Rhodopseudomonas sp. BAL398: one gene and its partner. The protein of the gene in region 1 interacts with the protein of each later gene in a pairwise test. Links are inferred from orthologs where the notes say so. Each region holds a gene or a part of one and is shown on either strand. Other genes may lie near its edges. The genes, in order: RBJ75_RS19655 and ccmE.

Region 1 (16,797 bases):
CGCCCGCGAGCACTTCGTCGCCTTGCAGCCCGGACAGGTCTGGGAGCTCTGAGCCGGCCCGTTGCGCTTACGCCGTCCTCACGGTGATGGCCGTTCTCATGGTGAGGAGACGCGCAGCGCCGTCTCGAACCATGAGGACAAGCTTCCACCATCCCTCAAAACACGGCCCTGCGGGCCGCTCCTCAGAGTCTGGCTCAAAAAGCGATCAACAGACACAAGACTTCAAGGCCGTCATTGCGAGGAGCTCTTGCGACGAAGCAATCCAGTCCTGCTTGGCGCCCCCGGATTGCTTCGCTTTCGGACGGCGCTACGCGCCGGCCTCGGCTCGCAATGACGAATGAAGCCTGACGTTACTGGTTTCTATTTCGGTCAAACTCTCAGGATGAGGTCATGATGGCCGCCGCCAGGTCCCGTTACGGTGCCTTGATCGCCCAGACGACGTTGATTGAAACGCTGAGCGTTTCCTCGCCCTGCGCCACCGGCGCCGAGGCCGCCAGATCGGCGGCCATTTTGCGATAGGGGCGCGGGGCGGGCGAGCCACCCTCCGCAATATTGAGCGGCGCCCCCAGCGCGACGCCGGCGGCCCTGGCATAGATCTCGGCCTTGCGCCTTGCGTCCGCGATCGCCTGGCCGCGGGCCTCGTCGAGCAGCTTCGAGGCCTGTTCGACCATGAAGTCGATGCCGCCGATTTCATTGGCGCCGGCGCCGACCATGATGTCGATCATGCTGGCGACCCTGGCGACGTCGCGCACCTTGACGGTGACATGGTTCGAAGCGCGGTAACCGCTGAGCACGCTCGGCCCGGGCCGGACCTGATTGACATATTGTGGCTGCAGCGACAGCCGCGAGGTCTGCAGGTCCTTGGGGTCGATGCCGGCGCTCTTCAGCGCCAGCAGCACCTTGCCCATCGCGACATTATTGGCCTCAGAGGCTTCGCGCGCGGTCTTGCCTTCGCTGGTGACGCCGCCATCGACGGTCGCCAGATCCGGCGGCACCGAGACGCTGGCCTCGCCGATCACCGAGATCGAGGGCGGCGACGCGGTCTCAGCCAGCGCCGGCGCGGCGAACATCATCGCCGAGGCGAACCCGACGGCTATCAGTTTGCGGTACGACATCATTTCAGCGGCACATAGACATTGATCACCAATTTGTCCTCGGCGGTCGTGAGCGGATCGGTGAGGTATTCCTCGAAGAAAGTATCCTTGGCTTCAAGCTTTTTGTCGTCAAGATAGTTGGTGATCGCCTCGTAGGTGTTGTCCATATTGTCATAGGAGCCGCGGTGGACGAATTTCAAAGCCTTGCCGTCGGGCGATTTGCCGATGCTCATATTGCTGCCGAGATTCTTGGGCTCCTGCGCCACCGGGATCTCGGCCTGGAAGGTGAAGCCGGCATCGTCGGTCGAGGTGTAGACGATCATCGGATTGCCGTCGGCTTTGATGCCCTGCTTGTCGAGCAGCGTCTTCACCGTCTTGAATGAATCGGTCAGGGTCTCGAACGCGGTTTCCCAGGTGGCCTTGTTGCTCAGAATCACCACGGTCTTGGGCTGCAGCGTGGTTTCCTCGCCGAATGCGTCTGCGGTCTCCGCCGGGGGTTGCGTGGCCGTACCGGCCACCGGCGGCGCCTGCGGCGCGGCCGGTGGCATCGCCGGTGTATCGGTCGCCGGAGTGTCGGTCGCAGCCGGCGGGGTGGTCGACGACGCCGGGGGCGCGGCTTCCGGCGCAGGCGCGGCCGGCGTATCCGCCGCCGGGGGCTTGGCTGGCGGCGGCGACTGCGCCCAGGCGCCAACGATGCCGAGCGACATTGCGGTCGCCGGGAGCAGCCCGAGCAACAGGCGGCGAACAAAACGGGGGCGGGTCATTTTCGTGTGTCTCCATGGCCGTATCGGCAGTTGCGATCCGCGGCGCCTGCCCATACGCAACCTTCGCGACCACGTTAACACGCGAGGTTGGAATTCGTCCCCTGTCTGATCGGCGATAGGTGCCGCGCTATCGGTCGCGTCCCGCCGACACAGATTTGCCGTACTGGTCAAAGCCCGGCGCCTCGCCATATAAGGGCGGCAAGGACAGGCTCATGAGCGCGCTGGCAAACCGCCATTTCAGCAAGATGAACGGCATCGGCAACGAGATCGTGGTGGTCGATCTGCGCGACCATCCCGCGCCGGTCACCGCCGACGACGCCCGCGCCGTGGCGGCGCCGGATGCGGTGCCCTATGACCAGCTGATGGTGCTGCAGCCGCCGCGACTGGCCGGCACCGACGCCTTTGTCCGGATCTACAACAATGACGGCTCCGAAGCCGGCGCCTGCGGCAACGGCATGCGCTGCGTGGCGCGGCAGCTGTTCGCCGCGACCGGCAAATCGGCGATGACGTTCGAGACCAAGGCCGGGCTGCTCAACGCCTGGCAGGGCCCGTCGCCCGAGCTTTATACCGTCGACATGGGCGCGCCGAAATTCGGCTGGCAGGACATTCCGCTGGCGGAGGAATTTCGCGACACCCGCTCGATCGAGTTGCAGATCGGCCCGATCGACGCCCCGATCCTGCACACCCCCTCGGTGGTCAGCATGGGCAATCCGCACGCCGTGTTCTGGGTCGACGATGTCGAGGCCTATGATCTCGGCCGATTCGGGCCTCTGCTGGAAAACCATCCGATCTTCCCCGAGCGCGCCAATATCACGCTGGCCCATATCGTCGACCGCGACCACATCACGATCCGGACCTGGGAGCGCGGCGTCGGCCTGACCCGCGCCTGCGGCTCGGCGGCCTGCGCCACCGCTGTCGCCGCCGCCAGGCTGCGGCGGACCAATCGCACCGTGTGCATCACCCTGCCGGGCGGCGAATTGTCGATCGAGTGGCGCCAGAGCGACGATCACGTGCTGATGACCGGCACCGCGACGCTCGAATATGAAGGCCAGTTCGACCCGGCGCTGTTCGCGGCCGCGCACGACCAGACCGGCGCCTGATGGCGGTCGACATCGTCACCTTCGGCTGCCGGCTCAACGCGTTTGAATCCGAAGTGATTCGCCGCGAGGCCGAGGACGCCGGGATCGACGACGCTATCGTCATCAATTCCTGTGCGGTGACCAATGAGGCGGTGGCGCAGGCTCGGCAATCGATCCGCCGGCTGAAGCGCGAACGCCCCGGCGCGCGGATCGTGGTCACCGGCTGCGCCGCCCAGACCCAGCCGGGAATGTTCGCCGACATGATCGAGGTCGACCGCGTGCTCGGCAATGACGACAAGATGCGCGGCGCGGCCTGGCGCGCCGCGCGCACAGCGTTCGCTACCGACGACACCCACAAGATCGCCGTCACCGACATCATGGCGGTCCGCGAGATGGCGCCGCATCTGGTCGGCGGATTCCAGAGCGGGCTGCCGCGGGTGTTCGTGCAGGTGCAAAATGGCTGCGACCATCGCTGCACCTTCTGCATCATCCCGTTCGGCCGCGGCAATTCGCGCTCGGTGCCGATGGGCGCGGTGGTCGATCAGGTCCGGGCGCTGACCGAACGCGGCCATGCCGAGATCGTGCTGACCGGCGTCGATCTCACCAGCTACGGCGCCGACCTGCCCGGCGCGCCTAGGCTCGGCGCGTTGACCCGGCAGATCCTGCGCCATGTGCCGGACTTGAAGCGGCTGCGGATTTCGTCGATCGATTCGATCGAGGCCGACCGCGACCTGATCGACCTGATCGCCACTGACGCGCGCTTGATGCCGCATCTGCATCTGTCGTTGCAATCCGGCGACGACATGATCCTGAAGCGCATGAAGCGGCGCCACAGCCGCCAGCACGCGATCGATTTCTGCGCGCAGCTGCGCCGGCTGCGGCCCGACATCGCTTTCGGCGCCGACATCATCGCCGGATTTCCGACCGAGACCGAGGCGATGTTTGCGCGCTCGCTCGATCTGGTCGCGGAATGCGACCTGACCTTCCTGCATGTGTTTCCCTATTCGCCGCGGCCCGGCACGCCGGCGGCGCGGATGCCGCAGGTCAACGGCAACGTCATCAAGGAGCGCGCCCGGCGGCTGCGCGAGGCCGGCGAGGCCGCGCTGCGGCGGCGGCTCGATGCCGAGATCGGCCAGACCCGGACGGTGCTGATCGAGAGCCCCACCCAGGGCCGCACCGATCATTTCATCCCGGTGGCGATTGCCGGAGACAAGCCCGGCGTGGTGCGCAGGCTGACGATGGCCGGGCACGACGGCGCCAGGCTGACGGTCTGAGCGGCCAAGACCAAATCACCCGGGCCAGATCACCTGATCCGATAGCCGGTGTGGCATGCGACGCATTGCGCGGTCACCGCTGCCAAGGCCGCGAGCGCCGGCTTGTTGTCGCCGCTGACGCCCGCATCCTTGACCGCGATGGCGAAGCGGCTGGCGGCACGGTGCATCTCGGTTCCGGCCTGCTGCATCCCGGCCGGCATCAACGGCGCAATGTCGTGGGCGCCGTGCAGACCCAGCGACGACATCCCGAGGCGGGATTCGGCGATGCTGGCCGCGTCATCGAATTTGTCCTGCGCCATTGCGCTTTGAATTTCCTGCAGCGCCGCCAGATGGTTGCGCATATTGGACAGCATCGGCCGCACGATCGCGTCCGGCATCTGCACCAGTTCGCGGCTGTCGCTCTGCGCCATTCCGCCGTGGTCGTGGTGCTGCATGTGGCCCTGGTGTTGCGCGATCGCGGCCGCCGTCAGCGATCCGGTCAAAGCCAAAATCATCACACTTTTCAATGCGATCACTCGACGCATCAGGTCGCCTCCGCGCTGTCTCCGGTCCATCCGCATTCCATCATCCGCTGCTGAAGATGCGCCGGAACCGGCGCCGTGACCACCACCGGCGGCTTGTTGCGCGACAGCGGGATCACGATCTCGCGGGCGTGCAGATGCAGCGTCGGGTCGCCGAAGCGCGGGCCATTGCCATAAATGTTGTCGCCGAAGATCGGCCAGCCCATCGCCGCGCAATGCACCCGCAATTGATGGGTGCGGCCGGTCACCGGCTCCAGCGCCATCCAGGTGAGCCTGCCTGCTCCCTCCTCCGCAGGGGGATCCAAAGTCAGGCTTCCGTTTTGGCCCCCCACCCCCAACCCCTCCCCGCCAGGGGGAGGGGGGACGAAAGATCGCCCCAGCACGGTCCAATTGGTCACCGCCTTCTGGCCTTCGGGATCGACCTTCTGCCACCAGCCGCGTTCGGCGTTGAGTCGGCCGAGCGGCAGATCGATGGTGCCTTGATCCTCGGCCGGACCGCCCTGGACCACCGCCCAATAGGTCTTGGAGATCCGGCCATGTTTGAACAACAGGCCGAGCGAGGCGGTGGCCTTGCGGTGGCGGCCGAGCACCAGGCAGCCGGACGTATCCCGGTCCAGGCGGTGGGCCAATACCGGCGGCCGCGGCAGGCCGTAACGCAGGAAATCGAACGAGGATTCCAGATTGGCGCCGCCCTTGGGGCCGCGATGCACCGGCAGGCCGGCCGGCTTGTCGATCACCAGCATCAGCCCGTCGCGGTACAGCACCCGCGCCAGCATCTCGTCGGCGGTCAGTTCCGCCATATCCGTTCGTTCAGGGTGACTTTCGCTCATGGCGCGAAACCGCTAACACAGCCGGATCATGAACGACACGACTGAAACCAAAAAGCCGAGCTGGTGGCGCCGGCTGTCCAGCGGCTTGAAGCGGACCTCGAGCTCGATCGGCACCGCGCTGGCCGAGTTCGTCTCCAAGCGCAAGCTCGACAAGGCCATGCTCGAGGAGATCGAGGACGTGCTGCTGCGCGCCGATCTCGGCTCCGACGTGTCGGCGCGGATTGCCGCCGCGGTCGGCCACGGGCGCTACGACAAGATGATTTCCGCCAGCGACGTCAAGGAGATCGTCGCTTCCGAGGTGGAGAAGGTGCTGTCCCAGGTGGCGCAGCCGCTGGTGATCGACGCGACCAAGAAACCCTTCGTGATCCTGATGGTCGGGGTCAACGGCTCGGGCAAGACCACCACGATCGGCAAATTGTCGGCCAAATTCTCGGCCGAGGGCCGCAAGGTGATGCTGGCCGCCGGCGACACCTTCCGCGCCGCCGCGATCGAGCAGCTCAAGATCTGGGGCGAACGCTCGGGCTCGCCGGTGATCGCCGGCGCGCAGGGCTCCGATTCCGCCAGCCTGGCATTCAACGCGCTGACCGCGGCGAAGGATGACGGCCGCGACGTGCTGCTGATCGACACCGCCGGCCGGCTACAGAACCGCAAGGAATTGATGAACGAGCTGGAAAAGGTCGTTCGCGTCATCAAGAAGGTCGACGCCAGCGCGCCGCATGCGGTGCTGCTGGTGCTGGATGCCACCGTCGGCCAGAACGCGCTGTCGCAGGTCGAGGCCTTTGCGCGCACCGCGGGCGTCACCGGGCTGGTGATGACCAAGCTCGACGGCACCGCGCGCGGCGGCATTCTGGTGGCGCTGGCGGAGAAACACAAATTGCCGGTGCATTTCATCGGCGTCGGCGAAGGGATCGAGGATCTGGCGCCGTTCACCGCGCGGGATTTCGCCCAGGCCATCGCGGGGACGGAGACGACATGACCGACAGCCTGCTCGAAAAGAAGCAGCCGCACCCGCTGTTCAAGCTCGCCACCGAGCTCGGGCCGCTGCTGGTGTTCTTCTTCGTCAATTCGAAGTGGCATCTGTTCGCCGCCACCGGCGCCTTCATGGTCGCGGTGACGGTGGCGATGATCGCGTCCTATGTGGTGACGCGGCATGTGCCGATGATGACGATCGTCACCGCCATCGTGGTGCTGGTGTTCGGCACGCTGACGCTGGTGCTGCACGACGAGACCTTCATCAAGATGAAGCCGACCATCGTCTATGCGCTGTTCGGCGCGGTGCTGGGCGGCGGATTGCTGTTCGGCAAATCCTTCATCGCCATCATGTTCGACCAGATGTTCAACCTGACGCCGCGCGGCTGGAAGATCCTGACGCTGCGCTGGGCGCTGTGGTTCTTCGCCATGGCGGTGCTCAACGAATCGATCTGGCGCACCCAGACGACCGAATTCTGGGTCGCCTTCAAAGTGTTCGGCATGGTGCCGCTGACCATGCTGTTCGCCTTCACCCAGATGCCGCTGATCAAGCGCTATCACCTGGAGCCGGCGACGCTGGAAGCCCCCGACAGCGAGCGCGGGGACGTCTCCAAGGATTAGGGACTGGACGGCGCACCATATCCCGGACGCGGCGCGTCGCGCCGCATCCGGGGCACTTTGAGGTAGTCCGATCGCTCAGCTTTGCTTGGCGATGATCTTGGCCTTGATGCCGTTATAGGTCTTCTGCGGCACGATCTTCTTCTGCACCAGCTCGTCCTTGCCCTTATAGGGGCGGCCCTTGATGATCGCGGCCGAATAGGCCTTGCCGATTCCGGGCAGCGCGGCGAGCTCGTCGGCGCTCGCCGAATTGATGTCGAGCAGTTCGGCCTTCGGCGCCATCTTGGCGGCCTTGGGTGCGGCCTTGGGCGCGGCTTTGGGGCTCGGAGCCATTTTCTCGGATGTGGCCGGCTGCGGCGACTGCGCCATCGTCGGCTGGGCGGCGAGCAGGCCCAGCGCGAGGGCCGCGGCGGAAAGCGAAGCAAGCTTGAAATGACGCATCGGTGAGGTCCTCCAGGGACGTTGTTAGTCACGCCGTGGAGCTAGCTGGGGATTCATGGCGGCGCCATGGCCGCGAAATGAACGGCAGATAAAAGCCGAAAATTATTTCGCGGGCGTGGCGGCGGCCTGATTGCCGGCCGCCAGCGCCTTGGCGATTTCGGCCTTGAGTACCGTATCGATATTTTCCGGCGTCACCGGCCCGACCAGCTTGTAGGCGATGGCGCCGTCGCGGCCGACGACGAAGGTTTCCGGCACCCCATAGACGCCCCATTCGATCGAGCCGCGGCCATTATCATCGGTCCCCACCACCGCGAAGGGATTGCCGTAGCGGCCGAGGAAACGCCGGGCGTTGTCGGGCTTGTCCTTGTAGTTGATACCGACCAGCTGAACGCGCTTGTCCTCGCTGAGCGCCATCAGCAGCGGCGCCTCGTCGTGACACGGCACACACCATGACGCCCAGACATTGACGACGCTGACCTTGCCCTTGAACAGCGCCGGGTCGAGACCCGGGACCTGGACGCCGTCACGGTTGAGGCCCTCGAGCGCCGGCAATGTCGTCTGCGGCGCCGGGCGCCCGATCAGCGCGGAGGGAATCCGCGAATGGTCGCCGGCGCCGAGGCCGAAATAGAACATCGCCGCCAGCGCGGTGAAGATGAACAGCGGCAGCGCCACCAGCCAGGAGCGGCGGCTCGATTGGGTCTGATCGCTCATGAGATATCCGTTGCGCGTTTGCCGGAGCGCCGGAGCGCGCCGGCGGCGTCGAGGGCGTGCAACCGGGCTTTCTGGCGTCGATAATCGAACCAGACCCAGCCGATCAGCATCGCCACCACGATGGCCACGGCCAGATAGGACCACACGATGAACGCCGCATAGGGACCGAGCGCCATCACGCCGCCTCGGGGCGGCTGGCCTGCAGCATCTGCAGGGTGCGGATGCGGCGGCGCAGGATTTCATTGCGCATCGCCGCCAGATGCAGCGTCACGAACAGCAGCGAAAACGCGACCGCCATCACCAGCAGCGGGATCAGGAACGCCTTGTCCAGCGTCGAGCCGCCGATCCGCATCACCGAGGCCGGCTGGTGCAGCGTATTCCACCAATCGACCGAAAATTTGATCACCGGCAGATTGAGGGCGCCGACCAGGGTCAGGATCGCAGCGGCGCGGGCGGCGCGCGAGGGGTCCTCGACCGCGCGCCACAGCGCGATCAGGCCGAGATACATCAGGAACAGGATCAGCATCGAGGTCAACCGGGCGTCCCATTCCCAATAGGTGCCCCACATCGGCCGGCCCCACAGCGAGCCGGTGAGCAGCGCCAGGAAGGTGAAGGCCGCGCCGATCGGCGCCGCGGTCTTGGCGGCGACGTCGGCCAAAGGATGCCGCCAGACCAGGGTGCCGAGCGCGGCGAGGCTCATCACCCCCCAGACGAACATCGCCAGCCAGGCATTGGGAACGTGAATGAACATGATCTTGACGGTGGCGCCCTGCTGATAATCATCCGGCGCCAGCGCCGATTGAACGAGGCCAACCGCCAGCAGACAGGCGGTGAGTCCGGCCAGCCACGGCAGAATCCGCCCGGTCAGGGTCAGGAACTTGGTCGGATTGGCAAGATCGGTCAGATTCATGGCGTTCCTGATGTCATGGCGTTCCTGATAATGGCAGCGGCGGCCGCAGGCAATCCGCCGATACTTGCTTCAGCTTGGCTCCGCGAGAGTTGATCGAGATTAAACCCGGCACCTAATCCATCCCCTGACGCAGGCTGGCGGCCGCGGCAAATGGTCCGATCACCATGCTGGCCAGCGACAGCGCGCACAGGATCGAAAACGGCGTGCCGAACGAAACCGGACCTGAAATCGCCGCCTGCGACGCCGCGACGCCGAAAATCAGCACCGGTATAGCCAAAGGCAGCACCAAAACCGCCAGCAGCAGCCCGCCGCGATGCATCGTCACCGCCAGCGCCGCGCCGATCATGCCGGTAAAAGTCAGCGCCGGTGTTCCGGCCAGCAGCGTCAGCATCACCGCCAGCGACGCCGAGCCGTCGAGATTGAGCAACAGGCCGAGGACCGGGGTAGCGACGATCAGCGGCACGCCCGCCGCCAGCCAATGCGCAAGCGCCTTGGCGGCGCAGGCCAGTTCCAGCGGGGTCCGGCTCATCACGAGCAGATCGAGCGAGCCGTCCTCGGCATCGGCCATGAACAGCCGGTCCAGCGTCAACAGGCTGGCGAGCAGCGCGCCGAGCCACAGGATCGCCGGTCCGATCCGCGCCAGCAGCTTCAGATCCGGCCCGATCGCGAACGGCATCAGCACCACCACGGTGAGAAAGAACAGCACCCCGATCAGCGCGCCGCCGCCGACCCGCAGCGCGATCCTGACGTCGCGGCGAATGATGGCTGTGAGCGCGGTCATACCGCCACCCGTGAGCGCAATGCCCGTGGCCCCCCACCCCCGACCCCTCCCCGCGAGGGGGAGGGGAGCAGAGAGGCCGCGGATGATTTGCGGAACTTGAAAGCGCTCGTGTTTCGATCGGCTGTAAAGAACAAATCCTCCCCGAGCACTGCGCGCGCCCCTCCCCCTTGCGGGGAGGGGTCGGGGGTGGGGGTGCCGCGGGCACCGCGCTCGAGGCTAGTCCGAATCATCATGCCACCGCCCCGATCCGCAATTCGCGCGCGGCGATGCCGAGCGGGGTGTGGGTGGCGGCGATGATCAGGCCGTCGCGGGCGAGATGGTCGGTCATCAACCCGGCGAACATCTGCTGTCCGGCGGTATCGAGCGCCGAGGTCGGCTCATCGAGCAGCCAGATCGGCCGTCGTACCGCCAGCAATCGCGCCACCGACAACCGTCGGCGCTGCCCGGCCGACAGATAGGCCGCCGGCAGATGCGCGGTGTGGGACAGGCCGACCGCCGCCAGGCTGGCCTGCGGATCGGCCGGCTCGCCGCCGAGAAAGTCGCGCCAGAATGTCAGGTTTTCGACGACGCTCAGCGACGGCTTCAGCGCGTCGCGATGGCCGAGATAATGCGCCTGCTCGGGCACCGGCAGCTCGGCGTCGCCGCCCGACAGCTCGATCACCCCGTCGGCCCGCGCCAGCAGACCCGCGATCAGGCGCAGCAAGGTGGTCTTGCCGGCGCCGTTATGGCCAACCACGGCCACCGCCTCGCCGCCGACGGCGTCGAAATCGAGACCGGCGAAGACCTCGCGGCCGCCCCGTACACATCTGAGCCCACGCCCCGACAGCCGCATCTTTGCGCATTCCCCGGTCCGACTAGGCCGCCGCGATCGGTCAATCTGCATTGCTGCGCATGATTGTCGATCTGGCGGCGCGTCTGGAAAGATTCTATAAGCCGAGACTTGATGCAGCACACAGTCAGCGCCTGCAAGCCAATAGGCTTGCCCCTCCGAGGCGCCTTGATACCCATTCGCCACCTGAAGAACGAAAATCGGGACCGCCTCACATGACCTCCCTCGACAGTTTCAAATGCCGCAAGACCCTCAAGGTCGGCGCCAAATCCTATATTTATTACAGCCTGCCCGCCGCCGAGAAGAACGGCCTGACGGGCATTTCCAAACTGCCCTATTCGATGAAGGTGCTGCTGGAAAACCTGCTGCGCAACGAGGACGACCGTACCGTCAAGAAGGCCGACATCGTCGCGGTGGCGAAATGGCTGAAGAAGCGCGCGCTACAGCATGAAATCGCATTCCGCCCGGCGCGGGTGCTGATGCAGGACTTCACCGGCGTGCCGGCGGTGGTCGATCTGGCGGCGATGCGCAATGCGATGCAGGCGCTCGGCGGCGACGCCGAGAAGATCAACCCGCTGGTGCCGGTCGATCTCGTCATCGACCATTCGGTGATCGTGAATTTCTTCGGCGACAACAAGGCGTTCGGCAAGAACGTGGTCGAGGAATACAAGCAGAACCAGGAGCGCTATGAATTCCTGAAATGGGGCCAGAAGGCGTTTTCGAATTTCGCCGTGGTGCCGCCCGGCACCGGCATCTGCCATCAGGTCAATCTCGAATACCTCGCCCAGACGGTCTGGACCCGCAAGGAGAAGATGACCGTCGGCAAGAAGAAGGGCACCTTCGAGGTGGCCTATCCCGACACCCTGGTCGGCACTGATTCGCACACCACCATGGTCAACGGCCTGGCCGTGCTGGGCTGGGGCGTCGGCGGCATCGAGGCCGAGGCCGCGATGCTCGGCCAGCCTCTGTCGATGCTGCTGCCCGAAGTGATCGGCTTCAAGCTGAAGGGCGCGCTGAAGGAAGGCGTCACCGCCACCGATCTGGTGCTGACGGTGACCCAGATGCTGCGCAAGCAGGGCGTGGTCGGCAAATTCGTCGAATTCTACGGCCCTGGCCTCGATTATCTGTCGGTCGCCGACAAATCCACCATCGGCAATATGGCGCCGGAATATGGCGCCACCTGCGGCTTCTTCCCGGTCGATGCCGAAACCCTGAGCTATCTGAAGACCTCCGGCCGCGCGCCGTCGCGCGTCGCGCTGGTGGAGAAATACGCCAAGGCCCAGGGCATGTTCCGCACCGCGAAATCGCCCGACCCGGTGTTCACCGCGACGCTGACGCTCGATCTCGGCGACGTCGTGCCGTCATTGGCCGGACCGAAGCGCCCTGAGGGCCGCGTCGCGCTGCCGGCGGTCGCCGAAGGCTTCGCCGCGGCGATGACCAGCGAATACAAGAAGGCCACCGACCACATGGCGCGGTTTGCGGTCCAGAACCGCAATTTCGATCTCGGCCATGGCGACGTGGTGATCGCCGCGATCACCTCCTGCACCAATACTTCGAATCCGAGCGTGCTGATCGGCGCCGGGCTGCTCGCCCGCAACGCCGCCGCCAAGGGCCTCAAGGCCGCGCCCTGGGTGAAGACCTCGCTGGCGCCGGGCAGCCAGGTGGTTGCGGAATATCTCGCCAATTCCGGGCTGCAGAAGGACCTCGACAAGGTCGGCTTCAACCTGGTCGGGTTCGGCTGCACCACCTGCATCGGCAATTCCGGTCCGCTGCCGGAAGACATTTCCAAGTCGATCAACGACAACGGCATCATCGCCGCCGCGGTGCTGTCGGGTAACCGCAATTTCGAAGGCCGGGTGTCGCCCGACGTGCAGGCCAATTACCTGGCCTCGCCGCCTTTGGTGGTGGCCTATGCGCTGGCCGGCTCGGTGACCAAGAACCTCAATGTCGATCCGATCGGCACCGGCAAGGATGGCCAGCCGGTCTATCTCAAGGACATCTGGCCGACCACCAAGGAGATCAACGCCTTCATGAAGAAGTTCGTCACCGCGGCGATCTTCAAGAAGAAATATGCCGACGTGTTCAAGGGCGACACCAACTGGCGCAAGATCAAGACCGTCGACTCCGAGACCTACAAGTGGAACATGAGCTCCACCTATGTGCAGAACCCGCCCTATTTCGAAGGCATGAAGATGGAGCCGGAGCCGATCGTCGACGTCGTCGACGCGCGGATCCTGGCGATGTTCGGCGACAAGATCACCACCGATCACATCTCGCCCGCCGGCTCGATCAAGCTGACCTCGCCGGCCGGCAAATATCTGTCCGAGCATCAGGTCCGACCCGCCGACTTCAATCAGTACGGCACGCGGCGCGGCAATCACGAGATCATGATGCGCGGCACCTTCGCCAACATCCGGATCAAGAACTTCATGATGAAAGGCGCCGACGGCAATATTCCGGAAGGCGGACTGACCAAGCACTGGCCCGACGGCGAAGCGATGTCGATCTATGACGCCGCGATGAAGTATCAGGCCGAGCAGGTGCCGCTCGTCGTGTTCGCCGGCGCCGAATACGGCAACGGATCGTCGCGCGACTGGGCCGCCAAGGGCACGCGGCTGCTCGGCGTTCGCGCCGTGATCTGCGAGAGCTTCGAGCGCATCCATCGCTCCAATCTGGTCGGCATGGGCGTGTTGCCGCTGACCTTTGCGGACGGCGACTCATGGACATCGATCGGGCTGAAGGGCGACGAGACGGTCTCGATCCGTGGCTTGCAGGGCGATCTAAAGCCACGCCAGCAACTGACCGCCGAGATCGTATCGGGCAACGGCAAGAAGCGTCAGGTCTCGCTGCTGTGCCGGATCGATACGCTCGACGAGCTGGAATATTACCGCAATGGCGGCATCCTGCACTACGTGCTGCGCCGGCTCGCGGCCTGACCCTCGCCAGGGGTATTTCAAGGCGGATTGCCTCACTGCGAAGTGAGTGGCAGGTGATCGGAAGGCGGCTTATTCAAGAGCCGCCTTCTGGTTGTCGAAGGCTCCCCCAATCGACGGCGTTCCGGCCGATGGCCGGGCGTTGGTGTGGCTTGGTAGCATGATCATTTTCAACGGATTCTCACGATGGTCTGGCGCGCTCAGCCTGTGCGCGATCGCCATGATGGTCCGTCCCGCCAGCGCCGATCCGCGCGCGGTGGTGGAGCTGTTCACCTCGCAAGGCTGCTCGTCCTGTCCGCCCGCCGACAAGATCGTCGGCGAGCTGGCAAAGGACCCATCGGTGATCGCGCTGAGCATGCCGATCGACTATTGGGACTATCTCGGCTGGAAGGACACGCTGGCGGATTCGCGCTTCAGCGCCCGCCAGAAGGCTTATTCCCAGGTCCGCGGTGATCGCGACGTCTACACGCCGCAGATGGTCGTCAACGGTTCGGTTCACGTTCTCGGAAGCGACCGCGCCGATATCAACAACGCGATCAAGACGACGGAGGCGACCGCGGGCGTAATGTCGGTCCGCGTCATGATGAAGCTCGACGGCAAGCAGATCGATGTCTCGGTGCCGGCGGCGCATCCGGGCGATGCCGCAAGCCATGGCGAGGTTTGGATCGGCGCCATCTCCAAAGAGGTCCCGATCTCGATCGGGCGCGGCGAGAATCGCGGCAAGCAGGTCGTCTACCACAACGTGGTCCGGAATCTGCTGAAGGTCGGCGACTGGAACGGCACCTCGCGTAGCTGGACCGTGCCGCTGGAGAACATCACCGGCGACGGCGTCGACGCCGCGGTGGTGTATCTGCAGGACGGCGATCGTGACCGACCGGGCGCAATGCTTGGCGCCGCCTTCGCGACACTGCACTGATTTCCCTCGATCTTGGATGATGGGTCCGGCCGCGGCGGCACCGCCGTCCGTCGTCGTCCGGCTGCGCCGGTGACGATAAAGCAGACCCCAAACGGAAAAGGGCCAACTCGCGTTGGCCCAGTCCGGGGATTAACTATGCGATGGACCCGATCCAGACAATCCCGGGGGGCTGGGGGCTGAGGAATCCAGGACCGAAAGGACCGGGCCATCGCAGTGATTGTGTTGTGCCAATTCCAAAGGGCGGGCGATTGGCGAAATTCGGGCGGTAATAAGATTGCTCTAACGATGCTGTGAGAGCCCGGTGACCGCGCGTTGCTGCCGATTCCGCGTGGATTCGGTTGGTCCCGGCCCCTTGCGGCGCGGCGCGGTCGGGGCGATCATGTCAGGGCAATGACAGGAGTCCGGGATGAGTTCGATGTCGGAGGGGACTGACCCAAGCGAGATTCGCGCGACTGAGCGCGGCGCCGTCGCCACACCACAGCAGGCCGTGGTGACGTTCAATCGCGTGGAGCTCAATCGCATTCTCAATCTCTACGGGCGGATGGTCGCGGCCGGCGAATGGCGCGATTATGCAATCGACTTTCTCAAAGATCGCGCGGTGTTCTCGGTATTTCGCCGCGCCTCGGAAGTGCCGATCTACCGGATCGAGAAAGACCCCCGGCTGGCCCGTAAACAGGGCGCCTATAGCGTGATTTCGGCGGGCGGCCAGATCCTGCGCCGCGGCCACGAGCTGGAGCGGGTGCTGCTGGCGATCGATCGCAAGCTGGCGGTGGTGTAGAGCGTTTTCGAGCGAAGTGGGTACCGGTTCGCGTGAAGAAACGCGTCAAAACAAGAATTCAGAGCGGCTATATTCGATCCGTGACCGCACGGGCAGCGTGCCCCCTCTCCCATGGGAGAGGGTTGGGGTGAGGGGTTGCAACCTCTCGTCAGTCCCAACCCCTCACCCGGATTGCTTCGCAATCCGACCTCTCCCTATGGGAGAGGTGAAAAGGCCGTCGCGGCGTAGCTATCGATCTCATCACATCAAAGGCTGGACGACAGAGCCGCCGCGAATAGCTTTAATCAGGCGTCGGGCAGTGTGGCGCCGCCCTCGCCCAGCGCGCGCTGCATCATCACGGTGTCGAGCCAGCGACCGAACTTGAACCCGACATTCGGATTGGTGCCGATCATCTCAAAGCCGAGCCGGGCGTGCAGCCCGATCGAACCGGCATTGTCGGAATCGCCGATCACCGCGATCATCTGGCGATGGCCGCGCGCCTCGCATTGCGTCATCAATTCGCGCAGCAGTCTGGTGCCGAACCCGCGGCGATGCGCGGCGGGGTCGAGATAGATCGAATTCTCCACCGTGAAGCGATAGGCCGGCCGCGGCCGATGCGGCCCCGCATAGGCATAGCCGGCGATGCTTCCCTGCCGCACCGCCACCAGATAGGGAAATCCGCCATCGCGCAGCGCTTCGAATCGCCGGGTCATTTCGGCCAGATCCGGCGGCGTCAGCTCAAAGGTCGCGGTGCCGAACCGGACGGCCTGCTCATAGATCGCCGTGATGGCCGCCAGATCGGCGGCGACGGCGGGTCTGATTTCAACGTCGAACATGGGATGGGACACGGCACCGGACATGGCCGCAGATTATTTTTGTCGAACGCAAAAGAAAAGCCCCGGCCGCGAGGCCGGGGCCTTGTATTCGATCGGTTCGGGCGAAGCCCGTTATTCTCGCTGGCCCAGCAGCTGCAGCAGCAGCGTGAACAGGTTGATGAAGTTCAAATACAGCGACAGCGCGCCGGTGATGGCCGCGCGCTCGGCGACGTCGCCGCCCTGCGAGGCATAGCCGTAGATGTAGTCGTTCTTCAGGCGCTGGGTGTCCCAGGCGGTCAGACCCGCGAACACCAGCACGCCGACCACCGAGACGATGAACTGCAGCATCGAGGAGGCGACGAAGATGTTCACCACGCTGGCGATGATGATGCCGAACAGGCCCATGATCAGGAACGAGCCCATTCCGGTCATGTCACGCTTGGTGGTGTAGCCATAGAGGCTCAGCGCGCCGAACGAGGCCGCGGTGATGAAGAACACCCGCACGATCGAGGTGTGGGTATACACCAGGAAGATCGACGACAGCGAGATGCCCAT
Region 2 (5,596 bases), 1.9 Mb from region 1 along the record:
CGGGTGTTGCGGCAATTTCGCGGCATGACTCAGGCTGAACTTGCCGCAGCCGAGAGCGTTCAGATCACACAAAACTATCTGTCCGACCTGGAGACCGGCAAGCGCAAAGGCCCGTTCGAGTTACACCGCAAAATCGCGGCATGTCTGGACGTGCCGCTGGACTTGCTGACGACCACCGCAGCGTCGGACCCGGCAAGCAATCCGCCGCGCAGCGCCAAATCCAAGCAGGACGAGGCCAAGCGCAGCCGGCGCTGAGCGCGCCCTACTCCGCCGCCTGCAACACCCGCGACGGCTTTGCCGGCTTCGGCGCGCCGACCCGCAGGCGGCGGTCGGACAGCGACAGCAAGCCGCCCAGCGCCATCAACAGCGGGCCGAACCAGATCAGCAGCACCATCGGCTTGTGATAGATCCGCACCGCGGTGGCGCCATCGACGGCGGTTTCGCCGAGCGAGACGTAGAGCTGGCTGACACCGCGCGTCAGCAGCGCCGCCTCGGTGGTCGACGAGCCGCGGGTGGTGAAGCTGCGCTTCGACGGCGTCATCGTGGCGATCTGCTTGCCATTGAGGCTGACGTCGAAGCGGGCGATCACCTCGCGGAAATTCGGCCCCTGCCGCTGCGAGGTGCCCTCGAGCTTCATCACATAGCCGGCGATCGGCGCGACATCGCCGGGCTTCATCGTGGCGATGTATTCGCTGTTCCAGGTGGTCTCGCAGACGATGCCGATCAGCGCCACGCCGACGCCGGCATGGGCGAACATGGTGCCCCAGGTCGAGCGCGGCAGGCCCCAGGCGCGCCGCATCGCCACCGGAAAGCGGTTGCGGAACAGGCCGATCCGTTCGCCGATATCGCTGAGCGCGCCGAAGATCACGAATACCGCGAGCCCGATCGCCAGCGGCGCCAGCACCGCGCCGCCCGTGGTCCAGGCCCACACCATCGCGATCGCCAGCAAGGCGGTGATTCCGGCGGCGAGCAGGCGCTGCGCCGCGCCGGCCAGATCGCCGCGCTTCCACGCCAGCATCGGCCCGAACGGCACCGCCAGCAGCAGCGGCACGAACAAGGGGCCGAAGGTCAGGTTGAAGAACGGCGCGCCGACCGAGATCTTGTCGCCGGTGAGCACTTCGAGAGCCAGCGGATACAGCGTGCCGACGAACACCGTGGCGCAAGCGGTGGTGAGGAACAGATTGTTCAGCACCAGCGCGCCCTCGCGCGAGATCGGCGCGAACAGCCCACCCTGCTTCAGCGCCGAGGCCCGCGAGGCGAACAGCGACAGGCTGCCGCCGATGAAGATGCACAGGATCAGCAGGATGAAGATGCCGCGGGTCGGATCGGTGGCGAAGGCATGGACCGAGGTCAAGACGCCGGAGCGCACCAGGAAGGTGCCGAGCAGCGACAGCGAGAAGGTCAGGATCGCCAGCAGGATGGTCCAGACCTTGAGCGCGTTGCGCTTCTCCATCACCACCGCCGAATGCAGCAGCGCGGTGCCCGCCAGCCACGGCATCAGCGAGGCGTTCTCGACCGGATCCCAGAACCACCAGCCACCCCAGCCGAGTTCGTAATAAGCCCAATACGAGCCCATCGCGATGCCGAGCGTCAGGAAGATCCACGCCATCAGCGTCCACGGCCGCACCCAGCGCGCCCAGGCCGCGTCGACGCGGCCCTCGAGCAGCGCGGCGATGGCGAAGGCGAACGAGATCGAGAAGCCGACATAGCCGAGATAGAGCATCGGCGGATGGATCGCGAGGCCGATATCCTGCAGCACCGGGTTGAGGTCGCGGCCCTCCATCGGCGGATTGGCGATGCGCAGGAACGGATTCGAGGTCAGCAGGATGAACAGATAGAACGCGGTGGCGATCCAGGCCTGCACCGCCAGCACATGGGCGCGCAGGCTCAGCGGCAGATTGTTGCCGAACGCCGCCACCATGCCGCCGAACAGCGCCAGGATCGAGACCCACAGCAGCATCGAGCCTTCATGATTGCCCCAAACGCCGGTGATCTTGTAGAGCAGCGGCTTCATCGAATGCGAATTCTCGTAGACATTGACCACCGAGAAATCCGAACTGACGTGCAGCCACACCAGCGCCAGGAAAGAGCCGCCCGCGAAGGCCAGCTGCGCCAGCGCGGTGGAGCGCGCCACATTCATCAGCCCGCCGTCATTCAGCCGCGCGCCGATGATCGGCACCGTGCCCTGGATCAGCGCCAGACAAAGCGCCAGCACCAGCGCGTAATGGCCGGCCTCGGCGATCATCGCACCGCCCCCTGGGGTGCCGCGTCGGCGGTCTGCCCGGCCGGCGGCGCGCCCGGCTTGTCGGCGTAGTCGTCTTTCCAGTGGCCCTGCTTCTTCAGCGCGTCGGCGACGTCCTTGGGCATGTATTTTTCGTCATGCTTGGCCAGCACGGTGTCGGCCTCGAACACGCCGGCGGAATCCAGCGCGCCCTCGGCGATCACGCCCTGCCCCTCGCGGAACAGATCGGGCAGGATGCCCTTGAATTTCACCGGCAGAGTGGCGCCGCCATCGGACACTTTGAACGCCACCGCCAGATCGGCGCCGCGCTGCACCGAGCCCTGCTCGACCACGCCGCCGAGCCGAAACCGCTTGCCGGGGCCGATATGTTTTTCCGCCGCCATCGTCGGGGTCGAGAAGAACACGATCGAGTCGCGCATCGCGTTCAGCACCAGCGCCGCCGCGATTGCGAGCACGAGACCCGCGCCTCCGATCATCGTCAACCGTCGCTGTTTCCTGGTCATGCCAACCTATCAGTGTTGAGTGGGGCTCAGCCGTCGAGCCCGAGATCCTTCAGCCCGTCATTGAGCCGCCGCAATGTGTCAGCATTGCCGCCGACCGCCTGGCGGGCCTGGGTTCGCGCGTCCTTGGCCTTGTCGGCGTCGCCCAGCACCATATAGGCACGGACCAGCCGCAGCCATCCCTCGACGTCGTCGCCATTCTGCTTCAGCCGGCTCGCCAGCCGGTCGACCATGCCGCGAATCATGGCGTTGCGGTCGGCCGGGGTCATGTCCTTGGCGGCGGCGACCTTGTCGTCCGGCAGCGCCGGCACCGCGACGCCGCCGACGCGGGCCAAGGCGGCCTGCAGCATCGGCCGCCACGGCGCATCCGCCGGCGCCTTCTCCAGCAAGGCGCGCCAGATCGTGGCGGCGTCCTTGGGCCGGCCGTCCTGTTCGGCGGCAAGCCCCAGGAAATAATGCGACTTGACCTCGTCGGCGTTCAACGTCAGCGCCTTTTCGAACTCGGTCTTGGCCTCGTCGGTGACCACGCCGCCGGCCGCCATCGTGATCATCTCGCCGAGATCGGCGCGGCGCTGCGCGGTATCCCCCGCATAGGTGATGGCGTTGCGATAGGACCGCACCGCGTCGTCGAACCGGCCGAGTTTGGCCTGCACCGGCGCCAGCACCGCCCAGCCGCGGCCATCAGTCGGGGTCTTTTCCAGATGGGCCTCGACCTGCTCAACCAGATTTTCCAGCGGCTGCGAGGTTGGCGGCGCCTGGGCCCGCTGCGCCAGCGGCGCGTCATCAAGTCGCGGCGAGCCGAGCGGAAGATAGAACGCCACCGCCAGCGCCGGCAGTCCGACCAGCGCGATCACCGCCACCGCGCGGCGCAATCCCTTGCGCGACGAGGTCGGCGGCGCACGTTCGGAATCGGCGCTCGCGAGCAGCCGACGGCTGATTTCGACCCGCGCCGCGGCGGCCTCGGGCGCCGCGATCAGGCCAGCGGCGCTGTCACGGTCGATCTCGGCAAGCTGATCCTTATAGACATTGGCCTCGGAGCCCTGGCGCGATCGACGCCCGCCACGTGCCAGTGGCCACAGCACGGCAAAGGCCGCAGCAGCCGTCATCATCGCGAACACAAACCACAGCGTCATTCAAAGAGATTCCGGTGACAACGTCGGCGCAAGGCGCATCAATGGGCGGCGCCCAGGCCCGGTTACATGGCCGGAACGCAGCCGCCATTGTCAATGGCCGTACACCGCCACGGCGATCAAATCTTGATATGAATCAAGGGCGCGATCCGCCGGCGCGGACCGGCTTGCGCTCCACCACGACCATCGCGCTCTCGGCCGCCCGGCTCATCAGCGAGGCATAATCCTGGCCGAACAGCAATTCGCAGAACCGGATCGCGGTCTGCGCCTGCATCTGCCGGAACGGCTTCACCCTGGCATCGGCGCCGCGCAGCGACTGCACTAGGGATTCGGTCGATTTCTCGACATATTGCTGCAGGTCCGAATAGGTCCGCAGCGTCACCTCGTTGATCGCCAATTCGCTGGCGTAATTGCGGCACACCGCGACGAAATCGATCAGCCCCACGGCCTCGTCGATTTCCAGCTGGTCGAGCCTGGCCCCGGTGGCGATGTCCTTGTCGGGACGCTGCCGCAGCAGCCGCCGGACCCGGCCGGGAACGCTCTCGATCTCCGATTTGAGCGAATTCGAGATGTCGACCCGGATCGACGACAATTGCTTGCCCCAGGGCGAGTCGTTGCGCAGGTCGAGTTCGGTGCGCAGCCCCCGCACCCCGTCATGGATGGTCTTGAGGTGCTCGGAGACATTGAGGAATTGGCCGCGCTTGATTTCGCTGCGCAACATGCCGGCGGCCTGGGCGAGGTCGCGGATTGCCATCGTCACGGCGACGCCATAGGGGGTGGCGGCCACTTTGATTTCGTCGTCGGAACCGGCGACCTTGAGCGCCAGCCGGATGATCTGCCAGGGCGAGCTCAAATTCTGCATGACCAGCGACAGCGCAAACGGCAGCAGCACCGGCGTCTGCAGCGCCGGGACGTTCAGCGCCGCGATCGTCGAATTGACCTGGGACTCGCCGAACACCCTCAGATTATTGTTGAGCTTGCCGTTGAAAGTGTCGAGCGCATCACGGTTCTTGAGCACCGCGCCAAGCGGCACCAGATCCTCGACCACGGCCGGCGAACCGACCCGCGACAGCGCGCGCTGGCGGTCCACGCCGGGTTCGGGATTGGCGATCTTGGTGATCGCATCGGCGGCCGCGGCCTGCAACTTACGCACCAGATTGTGGATTTCGGTTGAACGGCTGGCGCCGCGCAAGCCGGCCAGCCCGGCTTCGAATTCAGCCACCTGCTGCGGGATGCCGTCGCGCACCAGCCATTGCCAGATCGGCATCAGCGAGGCGCGCCGGATCTGGCCCGGCCGGGGCGTCTGATCTTGCTCGACCAGGAACGGTTCCAGCACGCGGAAGGCGAGCCGCGCCGGGTCGTCGGTGCGGGGTGGAACGTCGTCTTCGGAACCGCGGACGATCTTGCGCAGTTCCCCGAGCACAAAATTGGCGACCGCCAGATCCTCGCCGCGTTCGATCGCGCGCTCGAACTCCCGCATCAGCAGCGCCTTTGACTGAGGCGGAAGCTGCGCGAGGTACTCCCTCAGCCGCTCGATCGATGTCTGGCTCATACGCCCAAATCTGCACGCTTTGTCCGCGCGCCGGCCGCATCTTGTGCGATTGCCACGCCACGGCGTTAGCCCAATCGATAGCAGAGACGGTGTTAAGAAGGGGTTGAAGCCGGCGCTAAAATGATCGCGACCGAGATCCAAACAGCCTCAGCTTGTTCCCGCAAACGACTGG

The links.
Region 2: the proteins of RBJ75_RS19655 (region 1) and ccmE interact in binary tests that used the Escherichia coli proteins (3 or more experiments, as listed by UniProt). The link is inferred for Rhodopseudomonas sp. BAL398 from one-to-one orthologs.

What each region holds. Positions count from the first base shown.
Region 1 is NZ_CP133111.1:4,154,940-4,171,736, forward strand. What follows is about bases 7,345-10,337. They hold RBJ75_RS19655 (heme ABC transporter permease), read right to left. Parts: upstream 9,212-10,337; coding sequence 8,477-9,211; downstream 7,345-8,476. Other genes in these bases: RBJ75_RS19640 (ComEA family DNA-binding protein), read right to left, coding at 7,345-7,590; RBJ75_RS19645 (DsbE family thiol:disulfide interchange protein), read right to left, coding at 7,693-8,301; ccmD (heme exporter protein CcmD), read right to left, coding at 8,298-8,477; ccmB (heme exporter protein CcmB), read right to left, coding at 9,324-9,992; ccmA (heme ABC exporter ATP-binding protein CcmA), read right to left, coding at 10,222-10,337. In the rest of the region: RBJ75_RS19595 (MBL fold metallo-hydrolase), read left to right, coding at 1-52; RBJ75_RS19600 (SIMPL domain-containing protein), read right to left, coding at 414-1,118; RBJ75_RS19605 (GyrI-like domain-containing protein), read right to left, coding at 1,115-1,858; dapF (diaminopimelate epimerase), read left to right, coding at 2,071-2,958; tRNA (N(6)-L-threonylcarbamoyladenosine(37)-C(2))-methylthiotransferase MtaB, read left to right, coding at 2,958-4,211; RBJ75_RS19620 (hypothetical protein), read right to left, coding at 4,241-4,705; RBJ75_RS19625 (RNA pseudouridine synthase), read right to left, coding at 4,735-5,562; signal recognition particle-docking protein FtsY, read left to right, coding at 5,591-6,538; RBJ75_RS19635 (septation protein A), read left to right, coding at 6,535-7,152; more of RBJ75_RS19640, read right to left, coding at 7,228-7,344; more of ccmA, read right to left, coding at 10,338-10,824; aconitate hydratase AcnA, read left to right, coding at 11,037-13,757; RBJ75_RS19675 (DUF1223 domain-containing protein), read left to right, coding at 13,915-14,670; RBJ75_RS19680 (DUF2794 domain-containing protein), read left to right, coding at 15,077-15,448; RBJ75_RS19685 (GNAT family N-acetyltransferase), read right to left, coding at 15,733-16,263; RBJ75_RS19690 (Bax inhibitor-1/YccA family protein), read right to left, coding at 16,375-16,797. UniProt on the Escherichia coli protein: Required for the export of heme to the periplasm for the biogenesis of c-type cytochromes.
Region 2 is NZ_CP133111.1:2,229,735-2,235,330, forward strand. The notes cover bases 994-3,879. They hold ccmE (cytochrome c maturation protein CcmE), read right to left. Parts: upstream 2,746-3,879; coding sequence 2,242-2,745; downstream 994-2,241. Other genes in these bases: RBJ75_RS10650 (heme lyase CcmF/NrfE family subunit), read right to left, coding at 994-2,245; ccmI (c-type cytochrome biogenesis protein CcmI), read right to left, coding at 2,772-3,875. Outside these bases: RBJ75_RS10645 (helix-turn-helix transcriptional regulator), read left to right, coding at 1-255; more of RBJ75_RS10650, read right to left, coding at 263-993; RBJ75_RS10665 (hypothetical protein), read right to left, coding at 4,009-5,424. UniProt on the Escherichia coli protein: Heme chaperone required for the biogenesis of c-type cytochromes. Transiently binds heme delivered by CcmC and transfers the heme to apo-cytochromes in a process facilitated by CcmF and CcmH.